2 regions of the Butyrivibrio sp. ob235 genome follow, and region 1 is predicted to be linked to the other one. Evidence: riboswitches for the same ligand, from Rfam matches in the RefSeq annotation. Region 1 holds a riboswitch; the other holds the start of a gene.
What was found. A riboswitch is a leader RNA that binds a small molecule or an ion and turns the genes downstream of it on or off. The one in region 1 is predicted to bind thiamine pyrophosphate.
Positions count from the first base shown of each region.

Region 1 (3,422 bases):
GGCTCCCCCGGACGAATCACTTCCGGCAATTGTTATAACCGTCTTCTTTTTCATATTTTCAATAGCTCCAAACTGTTCCATATTCATTTTTGACGAGGCTGTTCCTTCAATGATTCAGTTCCTCAAAAGCTGCGACCAATTCTGCCGCTGCCTTTTCCGGATCTTCTGCCTTCATGATTGCAGACACAACACATATTCCTGCTATCGGAACACCTTTCAGAATCTGAATATTATCCTTATTGAGCCCGCCTATGGCATTTGCGGGTATTGGCACAGCTTCGCAGATACTTCGAAGCGTATCAACCGAGGTCAGAACCGTTTTCACTTTGGTTGTGGTAGGATAAATTGCTCCTACTCCAAGGTAATCGGCACCGCTTTCATAAGCTTCCTTCGCCTGCTGCACAGTCTTAGTCGTGGCACCGATTATCATCTTGCCTCCCACAATTCTTCTTGCGACGCTGACCGGCATGTCGCTCTGCCCAAGGTGCACACCCTCGGCTCCTATCGCCATCGCCACATCTATCCTGTCGTCCACAATCAGCGGCACCTTGTACCTTGCCGTAATCTCATGAACCTTACCCGCAAGCTCCATGTATTCGCGCGTACTTTTTTCCTTTTCCCTGATCTGGACAATCGTGGCGCCGCCCCGTATGGCTGCCTCCGTCTTTCGAAGAAACGTCTCCTCATCCATTCCGGTGCTGTCTGTCACCAGGTAGAGCTTCAGCTGCTCTCTGTCTATTCTTCCCATCTGTCTTGTACTATCCAATCCTATGACCGGACTAATCCTTTCTATGTTTTATGAAAAATAAATTCAGTTACATGAATGTTTTTCTTCAGCGCATCTAAGCAAACTTTTTACAGTTTCTTCATCGATCATTGAAATTGCATTTAAAAGTTCAACAAGAAAACTTCCGCTTCCAACCATGCTTTCAGATGCTTTGCCATTTGTAAACCTCTCCGTAACTGCTTCCGCTCTCTCATATGCAATTTCTCCGGCAATCCCGAAAAATCCGGCAGCGCGGGTGACAGCTTCTATGCTCGCATTCCTTGCCAGAAACACGCCGCATATAGCCCCTAGCATGCACCCGGTTCCCGTAATCACCCCCATCATCGGATTCCCATTACTTATAAAAAATGTACGACTTCCATCTGATACGATGTCCTTCTCTCCGCTGGCGAGAGCGATCACTCCCAGATTCAAAGCCAGCATTCTTACAATATCAGCTATCTCTGAAGCTCCCAGACTTTCGTCTGCATCAACGCCAACTCCTCTATAGGACTCATCAAAAATCGCCTTGATTTCAGAATAGTTCCCCTTTATTAAAAGGATCCCCTTTTCCCTCAAAGACAATTCCGGTTTCTGCGACCTCATCTTTAGAAGCCTCATCACAAAATCCCTGCGAAGCTTGGAGCAGGCTACGCCCACCGCATCTATCACAACCGGTATATTTTTCTCCAGAGCAGTCTCAAAAGATATCTCCATCGACTCCATTCTGGTGTCCGATATATTACCCAGATTAATTACAAGAGCAGAAGCGCTCTCAGTGATTTCCCTGACTTCCAACGGATGCTCAGCCATTATCGGCTTCGCGCCAAGTGCTAAAATTGCATTTGCGCATTGCATCATAGATATTGGATTTGTTATACAGTGAATTAGCTCAGACATTTATGACGCCTTTCTTTTTGTATTACTTTCGCTGTTTTCTTCAGTTGCCTCAACATCCTTAAGACTGTTCTGAATCCTTGAAAGCATACCCGTAGCCTTAAGTCTTAGAAGCAGCAAAAATGCGATGCTTCCCCCGATAAGGGTTCCGCAGATAAAGCTCGGAACGTAGAAAAACCAGGTCAGGCCCTCTTTCCCCCAGAGATAAGTCATAACAGGGTAGGATACGACAGAGCCGATAAGGCCCGTTCCGATGATCTCCCCGAGGACCGCTGCGAAGATTTTCCCTTTTGATAATTTGTAAAAAACTCCTGAAAGTGTTGCCCCGAAAACAGCTCCGGTCAGAGCAAGGGGCGGAATTCCCATAATCGCCATCCTGATGATGCCGATTAGAAGTGCACAAAGAAGCGCGTAAGCCGGTCCCATGAAGACCGCACAGGTTATGTTGATAAGATGCGCCATCGGGCACATTCCCTCAACTCTCAGAATCGGTGATATCACAACTCCGAGCGCCACAAACATGGCCAGCATAACCAGCCTCAACAAATAGTTACTTTTTTTCATACCTCATCTCCTATCCCAGACGGCTTGCAAAGAGACTCCCCACGGCATTCAACCACAAACCGGAAAACGGTGCCCATTTTTCCAACAAAAAAGGAAGCAACCGTTCAGATTGCTTCCGCATACGTTCTTCCCATAATATCAGGCATCCCTACGTTGGCATTATCCAAATCAGGTTCTCGGTCGAAGGTCACACCTTCCTCTCAGCCTGTACTACAAGCTCCCGTCTGTTTAATTTTTCCTATTTTTTATACACCAAAATTCATTTACGCGCAATAGTTTTTAATCAATAATATCATTCTGGAATCTTGAAAGATGCTCATAGGGCAAAATCAATCTCCCGCGATAGAGTCCGCATCCGTCATTCACAAGCTGATTGTTCACGGCGCCAAACATGTTAACATCAAGCTTGGAAAGGTCAAGCCCCTGCAAAAGCATCCCTCTCTCATATGCTTCGTCAAAATACGTACATTCTCCTGAAGGCACAGTATCCCTGCGGCTTCGCTCTTCATCCTGTCTCTTTTCATATCCCAGATGGTGCGCCGGACCTATCTCCGCATAGTCATCCATCTGCTTGGTTCGAATCTGTACCTCAAGATACGATCTGGATTGATTATCATAAAAAGTTATGTGAAGTGAACGATATCCGTATGGACTGGGGTTTTTAATGTAATCTCTATAGTACGGCCTAAGAGTTTCTGTGATCATATCAGAAGGATCCTTGCCAGGTATCCCGTATATCTCAGCAGAAAAGCCCATCTCCTCCAGAAATCCCGGCAGTTCATTTGCAATTTTATACAGATATTTCAGTTCTATCTCATCGCGGTTTTCCCCATCCTTCAAGTGGCATGCGGGCATGGAAATAACTATGCGGTATGCGATCAGATCCCTTATAGGCCCCATTTCCTGCTTCAGTTCCGTGACACTTGGAAAGGCATGATTTTTCCCATAATAATCATAGACATGCTCAACGATATTTCCATTGAACTTCTCCTCCGCCCTTATCAGGGACTTGATTCTCCCCTTAAAGGCGAAAGCAAGAAACGGATATTCATTGGACATGTATTTATAGAACTCTCTCAGACGCTGTGACTGCGAAGTCAGGAAATCATTGTGTTCCAGGAGCTCCGTCAACTGAAGAAGAAAATTGCAATGAATTATATCAACTCCATTCTTGGTTTTCATTGCATCCTCTTTA
Region 1 covers NZ_FOBE01000044.1:2,714-6,135, forward strand. The annotation lists gene thiD (bifunctional hydroxymethylpyrimidine kinase/phosphomethylpyrimidine kinase) at 1-54, opposite strand, end outside; gene thiE (thiamine phosphate synthase) at 107-748, opposite strand; gene thiM (hydroxyethylthiazole kinase) at 812-1,666, opposite strand; gene thiW (energy coupling factor transporter S component ThiW) at 1,667-2,227, opposite strand; TPP riboswitch at 2,355-2,459, opposite strand; gene BMW61_RS20000 (nucleotidyltransferase family protein) at 2,507-3,422, opposite strand, start outside.

Region 2 (3,422 bases), on a different contig from region 1:
TTGTAAGGTATATAGAGCAGCTTGAGAAATACGAAGTGGATTATGGCGAAGCCAATATTCTTGATGAAAATGCCGATGTTGTACGCATAATGAGTATCCACAAGAGTAAGGGACTTGAGTTCCCCGTTGTTTTCCTCTCGGGAATGGCAAAATCCTTTAACTTCATGGATACTAAAGACTCCGTTGTGCTTGACATGGACTATGGAATTGGAGCACCTGCCATTGATCTCGAGAGGCGTATTCAATATAAGACGCTGAGAAAGAATATCATGGGCGAGAATATGAAGATGGATATTCTCGGTGAGGAGATGCGTATTCTTTATGTTGCCATGACAAGAGCCAAGGATAAGCTTATTATGACCGGTCAGATAGAGATAGGCGATGAAGAAAAGGCATCTGAAGGAAGCCTTAGAGGAAGGCTAGGAAGGAATATGCTTCTGAGAAACAGAGAGGCACTTTCCGGAGAGATGCCCTACATTCTTCCGTATTATCTAAGGAGTTCTGCCGGAAGCTATCTTGATCTGGTTTTGATGGCACTTGCCCGTCATCCTGACTATGCGAAGCTTTGCGAGAGTGTTGGAGTGTCCTGTGATCCGTTAAACAGAAGCGATGAGGTCCCCTTTGGTTTCAGGGTTATGACTAAGGATGAACTGACAGCAGAAGAGATAAACAGAGATGTTACAGCCAAGGTGCGCCTGGATAATCTTCTTATGCCTGCCGGTCCGGAGAAACTGCGCTATGCAGATCTTTTCGGTGAGAGATTTGGCGACAGCTACGCATTTGACTCTTTCGAAGGCCTTTATGTAAAGACTACGGTTACAGAGCTTAAAAAAGCTATGCTGGAGCAAAAGGATGAGCCTACTCACTTTATATTTGACGAAGAAGAGATAGTTCCTTCCTTCATCGCCGAAAAGGAGAAACAGGCTAAAGGTGCTGCAAGGGGTACAATCTACCACAGAGTTATGGAGCTTTTGTATGATGAGGGAGATCTGACTCCTGATGATAGAGCAGGTGACCTTGTAAACTGGATGAAGAAGATGGAAGCTCTCGGCAGAATGCCCGAAGGAGCTTCTGACAGCGTGGATGAGAAGGATATACTTGCCTTTTATAAGAGCGAAATCGGAGAGCGTATGAAGAAGGCTCACGATTTGGGAAGGCTTCACAGAGAGTCACCCTTTATGATGGGAATAAGTGCGAATAAGGTTAATTCCAAATTCCCCGACTCCGAGCAGGTTCTTATTCAGGGGATTATTGACGTCTGGTTTGAAGAGGACGATGGACTCGTTCTCCTGGATTATAAGACTGATAGAGTAAAGGACGGAAGCGAACTCTCAGAGAGATACAAAATTCAGTTGGAATACTATGAGGATGCGCTTGAGAGGATCACACATAAAAAGGTGAAGGAGAGAATAATCTACTCCTTCACCCTGGGCGAAACTATAAATTTGTAATTATGTAGTTCTCATCATGATGCAAGATGAAGCTGTTCTCTTACGTCTTCTTCATTTGCAAGATACTTGATTCTTGTGAATGCATTTCTGACTGCAGGAACACAGAGAATAGCAAATGTGAGCACTGCTTCAGCTCCGAGGTAGGAACCGTTATATACTAGTGAGTATCTGAAAGCGCTCATACCCTCAGGTGCATACTGGCCAAAGAAGATCACTCCTGAGAGTACTGCAAAGAACAGACGACCTAAAACACCTGCGATATAACCTAAGCTCATGCCATGCTTGAAACGTGAGAATAATCCGGAAACTCCAAGCGCACCAAACGCAAGGATATAATCACATATGAGCTGAGGAATACTGATGATATAGGGTCCGATGATGAGCTGAAGTAGTCCGTATGCGAGTGCAGAAGTAAGACCTGCTCTTACACCGTACAGATATCCTACGAATGTAATGAAGAACATCGAAAACAGTGTAACGGCTCCACCCATGGGCATCTCCCATATCTTGATCATTGATGTGATCATTGCCAGGGTAACGCACATAGCCGCAAATACCAGCTGCTTTACAGAAAAATGATTTTTATGATCTTTTCCTGTGAAAAAGCATGTAGCTATAAGCGCAAAAATAAATAACATAACCAGAAGGCCGTAGCCTGCTGAGGTGGGCTGGTAGGTATCGTCTACAAGCTTAAAAAATAGGGACATATAAAAACCTCCTCCGTTTATTATTCTGCACGGGGGAGGCTTCATTTTCATCATATTTACCGCATCGCGATATATATGCTTCCTTACGCCGGTATTACCCGGTTCAAGTAATAAGGGTCGATGTTGGGCTCAACACCATCTCAGCAAAGCTCCCCTAGCAAAATATTTATAATTTATATGTAGTTTTCGATTTAATTTAATGCTATTTCATAATCTTTGTCAACAGAATTATTGGGTGTTTTCAATGAAAATCAAATAGCGATATTATAACAGCGGTATACCGTTTTCTCTTGCATAGTCGGTGTAATCCTCAGCCCAAAGTGAGCACTGTACTTCACCGATGTGTGCCTTTCTTAAGAAGAAGAGGCAAAGTCTTGACTGACCGATACCACCACCGATGGTATAGGGAAGCTTTTTCTCCAAAATAGCCTTCTGGAAAGGAAGCTCTGCACGCTCTGTGCAGCCGGCCTTCTCGAGCTGCTCCTTAAGAGAATCCTCATCTACACGTATACCCATGGATGAGAGCTCAAGTGCAATATCAAGCACGGGATAGTAAACAAGAATATCGCCGTTTAATGCCCAGTCATCGTAGTCCGGAGCTCTTCCGTCATGCTTCTCGCCGGATGCAAGAAGATCACCAATCTGCATGATGAAAACAGCACCCTTTTCCTTTGTGATGAGATATTCACGCTCCTTGGCATCTTTTCCCGGATACATATCTTCAAGCTCCTGTGAGGTGATGAAGAAAATATCATGAGGAAGGATCTCTTCTATATAGTCATACTGAATTGACATATACTTCTCAGTCTTGCGAAGAACCTTATATATTGTACGAACAGTGTCCTTAAGGAAGTCAAAATTGCGGTCTGCCTTGCTGATGATTTTCTCCCAGTCCCACTGATCTACGAATACCGAATGGATATTGTCGGGAATCTCATCTCTTCTGATTGCGTTCATGTCGGTATAGAGACCTTCGCCGACTTTGAAGCCGTATTTTTTAAGTGCGTACCGCTTCCACTTAGCAAGTGAGTGAACTATCTCAGCTTCACGCTCATTCTCCTCGCGGATATCAAAGGCTACGGGACGCTCAACGCCGTTCAAATTATCATTAAGTCCTGACTCGGGCGCAACAAACAGGGGCGCGGTAACACGGAGAAGATTCAAATTCTCAGAAAGAGTATTCTGAAAAAAGTCCTTAACTGTTTTGATACCGACCTGCGTGTCGTGGAGGTTTAATGCAGACTTGTAATCCTGGGGAATAATA
Region 2 covers NZ_FOBE01000002.1:313,866-317,287, forward strand. The annotation lists gene addA (helicase-exonuclease AddAB subunit AddA) at 1-1,451, shown strand, start outside; gene thiT (energy-coupled thiamine transporter ThiT) at 1,466-2,158, opposite strand; TPP riboswitch at 2,222-2,324, opposite strand; gene asnA (aspartate--ammonia ligase) at 2,423-3,422, opposite strand, start outside.
Region 2: linked by a shared signal. The riboswitch ahead of thiT (energy-coupled thiamine transporter ThiT) and the one ahead of thiW (energy coupling factor transporter S component ThiW) in region 1 are both predicted to bind thiamine pyrophosphate.